DNA from 4 places in the Paenibacillus sp. FSL L8-0641 genome. Region 2 is predicted to be linked to each of the others. Evidence: riboswitches for the same ligand, from Rfam matches in the RefSeq annotation. Region 2 holds a riboswitch; each other region holds the start of a gene.
The links. A riboswitch is a leader RNA that binds a small molecule or an ion and turns the genes downstream of it on or off. The one in region 2 is predicted to bind cyclic di-AMP.
Positions count from the first base shown of each region.

Region 1 (3,983 bases), 4.3 Mb from region 2:
GTTTCGGAAATTGTGCGCTCCATAAGTGGTATTCACCGAGGGAAATATCATATGTATTTTCCCCAGAATAAATTGAACGCGGTAAAAGACAGGCTTCCTGCCGAAATAAGGAATTATTTTGTCAAAGAATAGACAACTATATAGAAATGTAAGTAAAAAAAGGAGATGTAAACCTTGGATTTGTTCGACACTCATACTCACTTGGATGCGCCACAATTTGACGAAGATCGTGAAGAAGTTATAGCACGTGCTGTCGAATCAGGAGTAACGCGGATGATCAATATCGGATTTAATCGTGAGACCATTCCATCCACCATGAAATTGGCCGAGACGTATGATTTTATTTATGCGGCAGTTGGATGGCACCCGCAGGATGCGATTACAATGCAAGAGGGCGATTTAGAATGGATTGCATCGTTATGCAGTCATAAGAAGGTCGTAGCCATCGGAGAGATCGGTCTGGATTATTATTGGGATACATCACCGAAGGATGTTCAGCATCGGGTGTTTCGAAATCAAATTGGTCTGGCTCGTGAGCTCAAAATGCCCATTGTTATTCATAACCGGGATGCCCATGAAGATATTGTTAAGATTTTGCGTGAGGAAAAAGCGAGTGAGATTGGCGGAGTCATGCACTCCTTTTCTGGGAGCTGGGAGACAGCCCAAATGGTGCTGGATATGGGATTTCACCTTTCCTTCGGTGGTCCTATTACGTTTAAAAATGCCAAGCAGCCAAAAGAGGTGCTGGCACAGGTGCCACTGGACCGTCTGCTCATTGAAACGGACGCGCCCTACCTGACGCCGCATCCGTTTCGCGGGAAGCGAAATGAGTCTGCGCATGTGAGACTGGTAGCAGAGGCTGCAGCCCAAATTAAGGGGATTACAGTGGAGGAATTAGTGTCAATAACGACCCAAAATGCCTTGGAACGATTTGACATTCAATAAAAAAGCGAAGAAATCGATCAAAATAAAGAGATAGACGAAGCTAATCATGAATTTGTTGCAGGAAACTCGAGAATATTACAATATTTTAACCGAATATTTTGAAAAATGTACTTGAAACCTGCTTTACAACATGCATGGAAACAGGATATCATCTTTTCAGTGAATTGTTGTTTGAATGTAAACATCAACAAGTCATTTCATGAACCAGTCTCGCTGAGTCCCTTTTACAGGGAACGGGGGAACCGATATGGCTTACAGTACGTCCGGCTTATGTGCAAGAAGGGAACGTCTCTTCCGCCAGCCGGCTCGACCTAAATTCTTTTCCCAGATGGGATTGAACAGGTAGAGGAGCCGTATTTCGATTTCTTTCTGGGTCTTCGGGGTGAATGTGAAGGCGACCGCCATGAGCGGTTGACCCAAGCTAGGGCGACTCTCTACGTCCGAACCCGACAGCTAACCCCGTAAGCGTAACAAGAGAGAAGCCATCTCGTGCATGAGTTTTCCCGCATATTCACACATGCCGGAAGCCACGAAAGAGCTCTCTAGTCTCTTTCTTTGGCTTTTTTTGTTGTGAATAAAAGAAAATCTGTCATCATACTGTGGTTAAACAGGGGAGGACAGCATGCCGCGAAGACGGGTACATGGTGCAGGACAGTCGCAGTTTGGGCTTGTCTTGTAGAAAATCTGTTATAGTCACGTCAAATCTCAACTATGTCTTACTCCAGACGGCGGGCTATGTAAGGAGGACGGAGGAAATGGGCATTTTCCAAAAAGAGGAGACCCATGAGTCACGCTCATCCAGCATGTCTTACGTATTGCGTTGGAAGCAAGAGAATGTGCGCCAGGCTGCTTTGGTTGCTATTTTTCTAATCGCGCTAACGATTATGATTTCAATTCTGATGTACACGCAATCTAAAAAACAAGTCTTTTTTGTCATTGATGGCAAGGCATCTGCGGTAGAAACCCGGGAATCCAAGCTTCAAGATTTGCTGAGCGAGCATTCCATTTCACTTCAGCCGCATGATACAATTTCTATGCCGCTAAATGGAGCAGTACAGGATGGGGACCGCGTAGTCATTAAACGTGCCAATCAAGTTAAAGTATCTTCAGGCAATGAGACGAAAAAGCTGTACACAACAGAAAATACAGTAGAAGGTGCCATTCGTACCTCGGGCTATAAATTATCGTCAACGGATAAAGTTTATCCTGCGTTGGATGCCTCTGTTTCGTCTAACATGGACATAAAAATCGTCCGTGTGAAGAAACAGCAGGTCGAACAGAAAAAACAGGTGCCTTATCAGGTCATCAAAACGGCCGATCCAAGTCTTTATAAAGGCGATAATCGGGTCATTCAAAGCGGCAAATCGGGTGTGGTAGTCCAGCACGTTCAAAAGGTATATCATGATGGAAAGTTGGTATCCAAACAGCTGGTTAACAAGGAAGTTGCACAGAACCGTGTGGATAAGGTTATTGCGGTAGGAACGAAGAAAAAGCCGGTCGTTCTTGCTGCTTCCGTCGGTCCCAATGATGCGGTTAAGACAACAACGGTTAGTTCGGGCAGTGCTGTCCGTAAAGCAGGCGTCAATTTTAAATATAGCAAAGTTTTACAAAATGTCTCCATGACGGCGTATTCCTCACAGGAGCCAGGTATCGGTACACGTACTGCATCCGGCACGCGCGTGACGGAAGGCCGTACCATCGCTGTCGATCCGAGTATAATTCCAATCGGCTGGTGGGTGTATATCGAAGGGGTGGGCTTCCGCCGTGCGGAGGATACCGGTGGCGCGATTAAAGGCCACAAAATCGATGTGTATTATGAGAGTTTGAGCCGAGCCAACCAATTTGGTCGTAAGCACGGTAAAACCGTATATGTTATCGGACCGGTAAAGCCTGAAATCAACTAAAACAGGTTGTGTATGTTGAGGGCAATGCGATAGTATTAACAACATAGTTATGCCATGCTAAGAAGAGGATATCCTCTTCTTATTTTGTTTTCAAAAGCAGGGAAAGATAAATATAGCTTGCTGTGTAGCAGTGGAGGGAAATGCAAATGATCAAGGAAGTGATTGTGGTAGAGGGCCGGGATGATACGGTGGCCATTCGCCGCGCTGTTGAAGCGGATACGATAGAAACTGGCGGCTCAGCCATTAATAAAATGACGCTGCGTAAAATTGCATTGGCGCAGGAGCGGCGGGGGGTCATCATTTTAACCGATCCCGATCATGCAGGGGAGCGCATCCGTAAGATTATCGCTTCCAAGGTACCCGGCTGCAAGCAGGCCTTTATACCCGAGGCAGAAGCGACGCGCAAAGGAGATATTGGTGTGGAGAATGCCTCACCGGAAGCGATCAGACACGCTCTCGCACGGGTTCATACGACAGTAGAAGGCGCCGACCCGCTGATTGAGTGGGCGGACCTGATTGATGCTGGACTTATCACCCACCCCAATGCTGCTGCACGCCGTATGGCCTTAGGGAATGTGCTGGGTATTGGTTATTGTAACGGAAAGCAGCTACATAAACGGCTCTCTGTATTTCAGATCAGCCGCGAGGAATTTGCCGGAGCGCTGGCACAAATTGAAAGTGAAGGATTGTGATATCCGTATGACAGGAATTCAAGATATAGCAACACCGCGGCGTACAAAGGAAATTATTCAACGGCACGGTTTTTCGTTCAAAAAGAGTTTGGGACAAAATTTCCTGATTGATCAAAATATTCTCAATAAGATTGTGAATGCTGCCGGATTGGATGAGACGAAGGGCGCACTTGAGATTGGTCCTGGGATTGGCGCTTTGACCGAGAAGCTGGCGCAATCGGCCAAGGTAGTTACCGCTGTTGAGATTGACCAGCGGCTACTGCCAATTCTCGAAGAAGTGTTGGCCCCTTATGAGCATGTGAAGGTACGTCATGGAGACGTGCTGAAGCTGGATTTACGCGAGGTGTTTGCAGCTGATTTTGCAGACGTGAGTAAAGTAAGTGTCGTGGCTAATCTGCCGTATTACGTTACTACACCGATTCTGATGAGGCTACTGGAGGAC
Region 1 covers NZ_JBBOUW010000001.1:28,774-32,756, forward strand. The annotation lists gene MKY16_RS00130 (HD domain-containing protein) at 1-132, shown strand, start outside; gene MKY16_RS00135 (TatD family hydrolase) at 175-945, shown strand; cyclic di-AMP (ydaO/yuaA leader) riboswitch at 1,147-1,429, shown strand; gene MKY16_RS00140 (3D domain-containing protein) at 1,701-2,849, shown strand; gene rnmV (ribonuclease M5) at 2,996-3,541, shown strand; gene rsmA (16S rRNA (adenine(1518)-N(6)/adenine(1519)-N(6))-dimethyltransferase RsmA) at 3,549-3,983, shown strand, end outside.
Region 1: another riboswitch for cyclic di-AMP. It lies ahead of MKY16_RS00140 (3D domain-containing protein); the one in region 2 lies ahead of MKY16_RS19775 (TrkH family potassium uptake protein).

Region 2 (3,983 bases):
ACCAATCTGGAAAACCATAAGAAATATAAGCATGCCCTTACCGCCTGCTTCTGCTTGCAATAAAGGCAGCATGTTCATGGTCCCAGCTATACTAGCAATAAAGTATATAACGGATAGAACAATGCCGCGTACAAATGAAGTATGTCGTCGGGTGAGTGATGCATACACAATGGCAAGTACACCCAGCGCAAAGCTAAACAGGGCATAACCCGCATAGGTCATCCAATTCGCCCAAAATGTTTGCTTTTCGATATAATCGGTATAGGACGACGGGGCCGAAAAGCTTTGAGTGAAGGAGCGAACATCACCGTTTTCAAAAGTAAAAGCCAGTGTAAGTACCGAGGCGCCGATTTTTTTATCGTCTATGGTATACTTTAATCCGCCTTCTTGTTCAGTGGTCGCGAGCTTTAAATCCGCCGGCTTAAAGCCAAAGCGCTTCACCCATACAGCGGCCGCCTGCTCCTTGGCTTCAAGCGTCATGCCGTCCTCAGCCACACGTACAAGCCTGTTACGTGCTTGTTCATCCGTAGAAATATCAGCCTGCGTGTAATTGGTGCTGGAGGTGATCCGTTTAAAACTAACGACCTTCCCAGTGGATAAATCTACGTGAATTTGCAGCTTGCTCTTCGCTGAGGATTCAGGCAGATCGACCCGAAAGGTTTCGTAAGGGTAATTTTTCTTCCATGTACGGTCGTACTGTTGAAGCAGTTTTTCTCTAGATAAATAACCGTACAAATCTGTTTCGGCCTGATAGGTCACCAGAGGCTTCTCTGGCTGTGATTCAGTATATCCCAGCTCGGAGCGGGCGAAGTCCAATGCGTGTATAACCGCTTCTTGTTTGCTGATGACCTTTGCATTCATTACTGATTCTGGACTTGGATTGCTAAGCGAGGGAATAAGCAATTGAAAGATAAAAAAGCAAATCAGGCCAATCCCGCCCAGCAAGCCTAATTTTTTGAAGTTGGCCGTGAGCACGACCGGTTTCCCGATAGGATTCATGAGTTTCCTCCTTAATCTGTAAATAAGAACATCCATTAAAGATATCATACTGCACAGGTTCCCGCCAACAGACCAGCGATATTCATGAAAATAGAGTGAAAGCACTTTAAAGTTCCAATAAAATAAGATAAGCTGCGATTAAACGATGCCCATTCGCAAAATAAAGCCAATTTCACGTTTTTTCGACGAAATCGGTTTTGTGATCTGGATATAGAAGGATTATAATCTTGAGGCAATGCCTATAAAATACATAGGTAATGATATACAGTTGAGCCGAATTTCTATGGGAAAACGGGGGAACCATGTTACTGGGGTGAATTTTACAGCCGATCACTGGTGGATCGGAAGTGTAAATAGGGCATACTGTGCTGCCCGAATCCGTCAGCTAACCTCGTAGGCTATGAGCAGGAACCAAGTCAGGCACTCGGTTTTCCGGTGTCTTTTTTTGTGCGTATAAAAGTGTTTGGATTGGTTAGATAGACCGCTGCGGGTGCAGATTATTCTTCCGATTGCTGTTATCCCCGGATTTTTTGATTGTATACCCCCTTTAATGGTTAAAATCCGGAGATAAAGGCAAACGCTTCGCTTCTTCAGAACAATTCTGCCCCCTTCGCTACTGCCCGCCAATAGCACAGGGGGCCGAGTAGTGCTTGACATGCATTCTTCCTGTATTCAGGGAATGCTAATTATAGTTAACTAAGGTTTGGAAAAATCAAAAAATTCAGGGGCAACGACGATCGGAAGATCAAATGGAACGCGTAGCGAGCTTACACCGTATTAAATCACTGTTTTTATAGTTTTAAGGATTAGGAGAGAAGTGATGAATAGATGAATCCCAATGCAAGCTGGCTCCGGCTTTCTCCACCGCAGATATTCGTTGCGGGCTTTGCCATTATCATTCTAATAGGTAGTTTATTGTTAATGCTGCCGATCTCCAATACAACAGGAAAGCCACTTGCGTTTATAGACGCTTTGTTTACTGCCGCTTCCGCGACCTGTGTTACAGGGCTTGTCGTAAAGGATACGGGGACCTTTTTTACAACCTTTGGTCAAGTTGTTATCGTGGCGCTCATTCAGATCGGCGGCCTAGGCTTTATGACCATGGCTACCTTGATTGCACTGGTGTTCAAGCGTCGGATTTCCCTGCGGGAGCGTCTCATTTTGCAGGAAGCGATGAATCAGACTTCTGTAGAGGGAATTGTCGGGTTAATCCGTAAGGTATTACTGTACTCACTGGTTATTGAAGGCGTATGCGCTACGATATTCTCGGTTCGCTGGTCCTTTGATATGCCCGTAGGCAGGGCGATTTATTTTGGAATCTGGCATGCCATCTCCATGTTTAACAATGCTGGTTTTGATTTATTCGGTGAATTTCGCAGCTTGACAGGTTATGTATATGATCCGATTGTTAATTTTACAGCCATGTTTTTGATTATTTCAGGCGGCATTGGTTTTGTAGTGATGTCAGACCTGGCAGAATATCGCAAGCGCAAGAGACTGTCCTTGCATACCAAGGTGGTACTCAGCATGACGGGCGCTATGATTGTAGTCGGCACGCTCGTGATTTTTGTATTTGAGTTTACGAATCCGAAGACTCTCGGCTCGCTTGATTGGGGTGGTAAGCTATTGGGATCTTTATTCCAGTCCGTTACTCCCCGTACCGCAGGTGCCAATACCTTGGACATTGCAGGCTTGCGGCAGGCTACGCAGTTTTTTATCATCATACTCATGTTTATCGGGGCTTCTCCTGGCTCTACTGGAGGCGGGATTAAGACCACAACATTCGCCCTGCTCATTGGAGCGGTGATTTCGATGCTGCGGGGGCGGGAAGATATTGTACTGTTCAAGTACCGACTTGCGCAGGGACGAATTTACAAGGCTTTGACCATTACACTGCTGGGGTTGCTGTTCGTGATCGGGGTGACGATGATTTTGTCGGCAACCGAAGATCATCATTTTCTGATGATCTTGTTCGAGACGGTATCTGCGTTTGGTACGGTGGGGCTGTCGATGGGGCTTACACCTGATTTGACAGTCATAGGCAAGCTGGTGATTACCCTGACGATGTTTGCAGGTAGACTGGGGCCACTCACGCTAGCTTATGCACTGGGGCCGAAAAAGGGTAAAGAATTATATCGTCATCCGGAAGGTAAAATGATTATAGGATAAGGGAGTTTTCGAGTAGATATGAAGACGCAGCAGTTTGTAGTTATTGGCTTGGGGCGGTTTGGCTCAAGCCTGGCTTTGCAATTGGTGGATATGGGGTGCGAGGTGCTAGGCATTGACCGGAATGAGGATGTTGTGGACAGTATGAGTGAGATGTTGACACATACTGTCGTGGCGGACGCTACCGATGAAGACTCGTTGCGATCACTGGGCATCCGTAATTTCGATTGTGGCATTGTTGCTATTGGTGATGACATTCAGGTAAGCATCCTCACCGCCATTTTGCTGAAGGAGCTGGGTGTGAAAAAAGTCGTAGCCAAAGCCATATCTGTGCTGCACGGGCGTGCGTTAGAAAAGCTCGGTGTGGACCGGATTATTTATCCAGAACGGGATATGGGTATCCGGGTGGCTCACCAGCTAGTCACGCCTAATTTGCTCGATTATTTGGAGTTGTCTAAGGAATATAGTATTGTGGAACTCAATGTACCTGCATGTCTGAATGGCAAAACGCTAGCAGAGCTAAATGCCCGTACCCGCTTTGGTTGTAGCGTCGTGGCGCTTCATACGGCGAATGGTATCCTGATCGCACCGACGGCTATGGATCGATTAAAAGCCGACGATATTATGGTCATCATCGGCTCGAATGATAATATCGGCCGCTTTGAGGATGAGGTTGTTAATGTTAATGAAGAGGGCTAAACCCTTTACACCATACGGTAGCCTGCAAACGACGCACGTGTCTCGCTAATCCAGCGTCGTGCTGTCGGACCGAGATCGGTCGTCTCCGAGTAAATGAGGGAGGTCGTTCGGCGTGTCTC
Region 2 covers NZ_JBBOUW010000001.1:4,366,303-4,370,285, reverse strand. The annotation lists gene MKY16_RS19780 (CPBP family intramembrane glutamic endopeptidase) at 1-999, opposite strand, end outside; cyclic di-AMP (ydaO/yuaA leader) riboswitch at 1,261-1,414, shown strand; gene MKY16_RS19775 (TrkH family potassium uptake protein) at 1,828-3,168, shown strand; gene MKY16_RS19770 (potassium channel family protein) at 3,187-3,864, shown strand; gene MKY16_RS19765 (LysR family transcriptional regulator) at 3,870-3,983, opposite strand, start outside.

Region 3 (3,983 bases), 4.2 Mb from region 2:
AGTATCATGGTAACTCCGAGTTTTATGCCGATTTTGGAATTTACAGCGTACGGATTCGGGTGCCTGAAACTCATATCGTAGCAGCGACCGGATTCCCCACCCGTGGTGCCGTCCGACAGAACGGACAAAAAATATATCAATTTTATGCCGATGATGTACACGATTTTGCCTGGTCCGCTTCACCCAACTTTGTAGCCGTAGAAGAACCCTTTTCTTCTGCTGAAGTCCCTGGTGTCAAAATCAAGCTCTACCTTGACCCATCGCACAAGGAGCTCAAAGGACGCTATATGAGCGCAGCGAAGGCCGCTCTTTTGTACTACAGCAAATGGTACGGGCCTTATCCATATTCCACCCTGTCCATCGTGGTTCCACCTAAATCAAGCAATGGAGCTGGCGGCATGGAGTATCCGACACTCATCACGGCCGCTGCTGCGGGTAATCTCAATCCTGGCTATAGTCTGGAACGGACATTAGTTCATGAGATTGGACATCAATATTTCTATGGAATGGTAGCCAATAATGAATTTGAGGAGCCGTGGCTGGATGAAGGCTTCACCTCCTATGCAGAGGAGCGACTTATGGAGCAAGAATATGGGCTTACCCCCAACTTGCCATTACAATCGGGACAGGTATCCTCCCCACAGCCGCTAAACCGTGAGTCATGGAAGTACGGCTCGGCTGCTGAGTACGCGCAAAATGCCTACTCTCGAGGCAAGCTGGTACTACGGGGCATTGAACGTCAGGTGGGTATGAAAAAAATGGATCGCATTATGCGGACCTACGTCCAGACGTACCGATTTAAGCATCCGTCCTCACTGGATTTTCAACGTATCGTGGAGAGAGTCACCGGACGCTCATGGAGCCACTATTTTGAACAGTATGTATATGACGGCCAGATGGCGGACTTTTCAGTGGATCACATCACAAACCACAAGCTGGAGAATGGATATGAAGCAGTCGTGACGGTCAGCAAAAAAGGGGCGGATTATCCCAAGATCCCTGTCCAATTTACCTTCAAGGATGGAACCACGAAATTCAAGGCTTGGGACGGTGCGGGCAAAAGCACAACTTTTCGGATCAAAAGTACTTCTCCCGTTTCCTATGTAACCCTTGATCCCCTATATACCATTGCACTGGAGAACAAGCATATTAACAATACCTTAAAAGCCGAATTGGACGAAAAGCAACAAACCCGTTGGAGTATAAGTGTAACCAAGCTGTTGGAGACACTGCTTGGAAGTCTGTCATGGTGAGGTGTCTATAGATGCGGACTGTTATAAAAGAGGGCTGGGCGCTGGTGCGCATACGATTCTATATCGTTATCATTTTATTTCTGTATCGACTACTGTGGGGGGTGTTTCTCTATCGACTGGTGCAGTCTGCCGTTATCCCGCTATTGCTCCGTTATCCTGATCAGGGTCAAAACGAGCTGGGACAGACCTTGTTTTGGATGGAGAGCCAGATTGCTCTGATGGACAGCCGGGAAGTACATGTGTATTTGTGGATACTACTAGGGGCGACTGTACTACGCATACTAATCACTCCCTTCATTAGAGCCGGAATATATCAAAGCCTGCATACCGATGCGACTGAGCCGCAAAGCCTGTCCTTTTTCAAAGGTATGAAACGCCATGGCATGTCGTCGCTGTTGTATTACATCATCGAGTTGGGACTGCTGCTGATTCCCGCCTTTTGGGTAGTACCGAGACTCTACCCTATTGTAGCAGGTACGCTTCAATCTCCCTCTTACCTGCTGCACTTGTTGCCCTATGCCATGGGATGGATGGCATACGGATGGTTCATTCGGCAGTGCATCCTGTATATGCAACTAGGCACTGTCGGTGGTCACGCCATACTATCGTCCCTGCTCGCCTTCTTTCGCCAGCTTCTCCCAGCTGTCGGTATATCCCTTTTGCTCGGTGCTTGTGTGCTGCTGGTCTTCGGTCTATTTGGCACCGTGGCGATGATTTGGACTGGCATGCTCGCGCTCATTCTCCAACAATCGTATCATTTTGTTACTAGTCTGGTCAGGCTGTGGCATATCAGTTCGCAGTACAGACTATGGCATACCGATATCTCCAGTAGAAGCTAAGCCCTTCCTTTATGTTAATCACTTCATTTCCGTCTGTCGAAAAAACTTTATGCATAACCGCGCAAACGGCACATAACTGAATACTGTTAACAAGATCTGTTCCTGGGACATTAGGAGCAGATTTTTTTTGTAACTTTTTGCAATGAAACATTTGCCAAAGCCAGCCGACTTTGTTACAATAATCGCAGTGAACTGATAGTAACAACTTTGTAATCTTTATTGTAACCTTTATCTCAAAAATATCGTTATTGTGAATACTGCTCTCCAAGGTGCACATCTTAAGTAAAGCCTAATTCCTGGCACCTAGGAAGCGGGGGAACCAGTTTGGGTGAATTGATCTCGCAACAGAGTGGTCATAGGGGAACCTTCTACCGAATCCTTAAGCTAACCTCGCAGGCATTGGAAGGGGTATATTTTTTTTGAAGAAGAAGCTAACGATCGCAGCTATGAGTCTTGCCATTGCCTTTACATCTTTTACATTCGGTGGCGGCAGTGCATTTGCAGACTCCAAGATGGACCAGGTCATCCAAGATGCCAAAGGAACGAACTACAGAAGCGGAGGCACTACACTCGAGGGATTCGATTGCTCCGGCTTCACAATGTATGTATTCAACAAACTGGGAATTAAACTTCCGCATCAATCTGGATCACAATTCAAAATGGGATCTTCTGTATCCCGCGATGAAATGAGGCCTGGGGACCTGGTGTTCTTCAACACCACAGGAAGAGGCATTTCCCATGTAGGTATCTTCGTAGGTGAAGGGAAATTTGCCCACTCCTCGACTTCACGTGGTGTAGTAGTTAGCTCACTGAACGAAAATTATTACGCTAACCGCTATGTCGGTGCAAAAAGAATTATGAGCACAGACGCTTACCATTCTGTAGCTTCAGATATTCCTGATGACGACAACGTAGAATAACTAACGCACAGCAAGCTAACTCTAGCCGCAATTTGATTCTGCCGGAATCGAATTGCGGCTTTTTATGTCCACAACATCAGCAATGATTATCTTTACTGACGAACTGACACCTCAAAAGGTTTCAATTTTAGCGAACATCGTCGGTTTTACCGTCACCGCTGGGGGAGCATATGAGCAGTAATTCCTTCTTATTGAATGTATACCCGTCTTGGGTATAAAATAAACACGCTTGCTATTCCCCTGCAACTTGTCTACAATCTGTTGTTAATGATTGAAGCACCTGTAAAAGGAGGATGGAACACATGCCGGCCTCAATATCCAACTATCGGATCGTACCGATGGACGAGCATCAAGCGGCTGCAATCTGTGAGTGGCGCTATGATCCACCTTATAACATATACGGTTGGCTCCCCTGGGAACAAATGAAGGCGCTTGAGGTCGAATTTGGAAGTCCCACGCTTCGCCAAGAGCAATATGTTGCCGTACTGGATGAAGAGAACAAGCTGATGGGATTTGCTCAATATTTTCCTATGATCGGTGTGACCCGGCTAGGTCTTGGCATGCATCCTGAAAGATGCGGACATGGCAAAGGCTCTGATTTTGTCCGTGCCATTGCAGAGGAAGCCCAACGACGCAACCCGAAGAATGAAATTGATCTAGAGGTGCTTACTTGGAATGGGCGCGCTATCCGGGCCTACAAGGCGGCTGGATTTGAGCTTACAGATACCTATGAACGCCAGACCCCCGACGGCAAGAAACCATTTTATTGTATGGTATATCGTCCCGAGCACCCAACCCAGGTTCTATGATAAAAGCGCCTTCGGCATACAACCACGATGTTGTATAGCGAAGGCGCTTTTATCATCATACGACAGATCATTACAAGCTCAATGACTGCTACGCATTTTTTCAAAAGCTTCATTATATTGTTGGGCTTCCTTAATATCCACGGCCATAATACCGCCATCGTC
Region 3 covers NZ_JBBOUW010000001.1:134,443-138,425, reverse strand. The annotation lists gene MKY16_RS00545 (M1 family metallopeptidase) at 1-1,253, shown strand, start outside; gene MKY16_RS00540 (hypothetical protein) at 1,265-2,092, shown strand; cyclic di-AMP (ydaO/yuaA leader) riboswitch at 2,369-2,506, shown strand; gene MKY16_RS00535 (C40 family peptidase) at 2,512-3,012, shown strand; gene MKY16_RS00530 (GNAT family N-acetyltransferase) at 3,315-3,821, shown strand; gene MKY16_RS00525 (4a-hydroxytetrahydrobiopterin dehydratase) at 3,900-3,983, opposite strand, start outside.
Region 3: another riboswitch for cyclic di-AMP. It lies ahead of MKY16_RS00535 (C40 family peptidase); the one in region 2 lies ahead of MKY16_RS19775 (TrkH family potassium uptake protein).

Region 4 (3,983 bases), 2.9 Mb from region 2:
GACCGAACCTGTCGTTGCCGCTGTTGTGACCGCAGTGAATAAAGCCGATTGTCCAATACCGAAACGAACCTCTTTCCCTTCCATGCTTCCCTGAGAAGCATCCACACCCAGTGTCTGGATTAACGGATTACCTGTCTTCTCAGATACATACGTAATGGATAGAAAAATAAGAAACAATACCATCATGGAGCTAAAAATAATCCAGCCCTGCTTACGATTACGGGCAAACAATCCAAAGGTATACGGCAACGAAGCCGGCATTACCCACATTGCCAAAATTTCCAGCACGTTCGTCCAAGGACTTGGATTCTCAAAAGGATGCGCAGAGTTAGCTCCCGCATAACCGCCCCCGTTCGTCCCCAAATGCTTGATGGACTCCAGAGAAGCAATGGGTCCCATAGAAATTTGCTGTTGTGTTCCGCTCAGCGTCGTAAGATCCGCCGTAGGCTGTAGCGTCTGCGGTACCTTCAATCCGACCAGCACCAGCGTAAGCACAAAGGCCAGCGGCAGGAAAATCCTTATAATAGCTTTAATAAAATCTTGAAAGAAATTGCCCATCCCTTCACCGCGCCGCGTCAATCCTCTCATAAAAGCCGCAGCAACCGAAAAACCGGAAGCAGCCGAAGTGAACATCATCATCGTGACGAACGCCATCTGTGTCAGATACGTAAGCCCGCTTTCTCCGCTATAATGTTGGAGATTCGTATTCGTCATAAAGCTGATTACCGTATTAAAAGCTAGTGATGCTTCCATATTACTGTTTCCAGCCGGATTACCGGGAAGCATTCCCTGTAAACGCAACAGCAAGTAGCTGATTGCCACAAGCACGGCGTTCGTAGCAATGAAACTCATAACATACGTAGTCCAACGCATGCTCTCCACTTTCTTCAAGCCTACTACCTTATAAATCAGCTTTTCTGTTCTGCCAAAAATCCGATCCGTCCGATTCGGTTCATTCGAGAATACATGATACATATATGTACCCATTGGCTTTACCAAGAGCAGCAATATAACGATCACAATTCCAATTTGAAGCAGCTCCATCCTCTATTCCTCCTTCAAAATGCTCCTGCGTTTGGAACAACAGACCCGATTCAGACCATCTATGAAGTGCACACGTTTGCGAAAAACTGCTACCAATATGCTTTAATGCTCAGATCTGTTGTTCCCGCCCGCTCTATCCCTACAAGTGACTAGAACTTTTCAGGGTTCAGGAGTGCGTAGATTAAATACATAAACACAATAGCTGTAAGCCCGAGTATAACGATCATCCTCTTCGTCCTCCTTTAGAGGTCTGCGCATCACACCAGCGTACAAACAGCAGTATCACTCCATAACTCACAGCCATGACGAGCAGCATGTATATATCCATCATGTTTATACCCTCCGTATCGGTCCTCAGATCGCCATTCTTATTCCATCATAAAATCATAAAACAACTATGTCATAAGTGCTTATCCGTTCAGCAGAAAACCCACCTCTCCGTTCAATGTGTAGATCACATGGTCCGCTCCCAATCCCCGATAAATTCCTTGTGGATTACAGCCGTGTGTAATAACATAGATCGATTCCGATGTTAGTGGTCGACATATTTGCAGGAAACGGCAAGTCAGATTCAAGCTGTTCTCGAACAAATACACACTACCAATTTCTTTTTTTGGAAAATTCCATTTTCCCGCTTGCATGGTATTGATGCGGACAATGTGCTCCACACCCATTTTTTTGAGCTGTCGTTCCTCCTGGGCGCTATTCGTGAGAACTGCAAACGCCAATTTTTTAAAAATAAGCAATTTCACAAAACTTCTGCCCGCTTCATTCGGTGCAGTGACAATAATTAACCGACCTTCCATCAGTAGCTCCTCTCCCGGTATAAAAAGACAACAAAAAGAAGCCGAAGGAAAAAGGCTTTCCTCCGGCTTCTGACATATCCATGATAAAATAAACCATGGCTGCACACGGCGGTTTGTTGCCTCTCCCTGTACGCTTACGAGGTTAGCTGTCGGATTCGGACGTGAGAGTCGCCCTATTTCTGGCACTTGACCGGAAAATTCACCCCATGAGACACACGGCTTCCGAAGCCGTACAGTCTCGATTGGTTCCCCCGCTTTTGCAACTGCAAAATTCAGCGCTGTAGACATTTCGTTGTTGCTTCATTCAAGTTAATTTGAAATTACGTCTTGAATCATACACCCGCGCATGGAAGACTGTAAAGCTCAACTGCAGGGTTATAAATCGGCCTTTAGAGCATAGAAGATGAATAATAACGCTTACAATGCAACTATGCCTCTCACAGCTCCTTCAATCTCTGTTTTTCATCCTTTTTTGAAAATGACAAGCATGTCAATATTGGCGTAGGGTAAAGCGTTATTGGCCTTTTTTTGTAAAAAGAGAAGAAAATACGCTATATGTACCAGCTAAACACCGATTGAACCCACTTTTATAAGAAGAAACACCTTAATTCGCTCCATTTGCGGTGCGATTTACTGTTTTGAGCAAAATACGATTTTACAGCGCCTGAGGTCTTTATACAGCTTTTCCAGACTTGCAACCCTTCTTTGAATTGTCTACAATTTAATTGCTGGATATTGAATGAGGAGAGATGCTATGACCGTTTATGAATATGATGCGCAAACCCTGCAAGGGAAACAAATTCCGTTATCCACATTTGAAGGGAACGTTCTGCTTATCGTGAACACTGCCAGCAAATGTGGGTTAACCCCCCAATACAAAGCGCTACAAGAGCTATATGACCAGTATCATGAACAGGGGCTCGAAATTTTGGGATTTCCCAGCAACCAGTTTGCCAAACAAGAGCCAGGTTCCAGTGAGGAGATCTCCGAGTTTTGCCAGATCAAATATGGTGTCACCTTTCCGATGTTCGCCAAGACAGATGTCAATGGCGATCAAGCACCCCCCTTATTTCGCTACCTGACCCAAACAGCTCCGGGGGTATTAGGGTCCAAAGCGATCAAATGGAATTTTACTAAATTCTTAATTACAAGAGAAGGTAACGTATTTAAGCGCTATGCACCGCAAACTACTCCAGATAAGCTGGCGGGAGATATAGAGAAGCTTTTGCAGCAAAACTGACATTCTTCATTATCACAGTTAATAAACGACCTGTTGCAACCGTGGCTTCCGTGGCTAAAGAATATAACGAAAAATACTTAACAAAAAAAAGCATCCTTTCACGTAAACCGTGTCAGGATGCTTTTTTAACTAGGTCTTGCATATAATGCGGTCGAGAGGACTCGAACCTCCACGGGCGTACGCCCACTACCCCCTCAAGATAGCGTGTCTGCCATTCCACCACGACCGCAAATCATAATGTATTGAGGCAACAGATTTATTATACTCTCTCATCAACTATTTGTAAACAAAAATATTATAATTATTTTAACTTACATATATGAGCGATAATAATACCGTCCTGTATAAAGATAACCGCTTGCTGAACTATGCATTAATGTTGCCCCCTTACGGATTATCAGAACCACCTGGCACTTAACTAAGTAATTAATTTGACAAAATAACGTATTTACGATTGTAAAAACACGTATAAAAGTGTATCATAGTTTCAGATGGTTAATTCTAACATGTTTACTGATGATTATTATAACACACCAATTATTCCGTAAGAATCCGTAAGGGGCGATTTCTTTTGAACAACAAAATGCCTGTCACCTCCTTCGGGTGGGCCATCAAACAACGGCTTGTCGAACTTCGACTGGATCAGAAAACATTTTGTGAGACACACAATATTCCGCCTTCACGCTTGTCCAATCTGATTCACGGCACCCGCAAAGCACAAAGGTACAGAAAACAAGTTGCTGCAATTCTGAACATCGACGATAACGATTATAAGGAGGCATCGCCACTCTAAATCCAACAAGCATTCCAGTTACATACAGGTCATTCCATATCACCAAGAAACCAAATAAACCCGTAAAGCGAACTCCTCCAGTTCGTTTACGGGTTTTCAA
Region 4 covers NZ_JBBOUW010000001.1:1,501,259-1,505,241, reverse strand. The annotation lists gene kdpA (potassium-transporting ATPase subunit KdpA) at 1-1,044, opposite strand, end outside; gene MKY16_RS26100 (potassium-transporting ATPase subunit F) at 1,194-1,271, opposite strand; gene MKY16_RS06790 (hypothetical protein) at 1,455-1,850, opposite strand; cyclic di-AMP (ydaO/yuaA leader) riboswitch at 1,966-2,138, opposite strand; gene MKY16_RS06785 (glutathione peroxidase) at 2,605-3,090, shown strand; tRNA gene MKY16_RS06780 (tRNA-Leu) at 3,237-3,319, opposite strand; gene MKY16_RS06775 (hypothetical protein) at 3,662-3,883, shown strand.
Region 4: another riboswitch for cyclic di-AMP. It lies ahead of MKY16_RS06790 (hypothetical protein); the one in region 2 lies ahead of MKY16_RS19775 (TrkH family potassium uptake protein).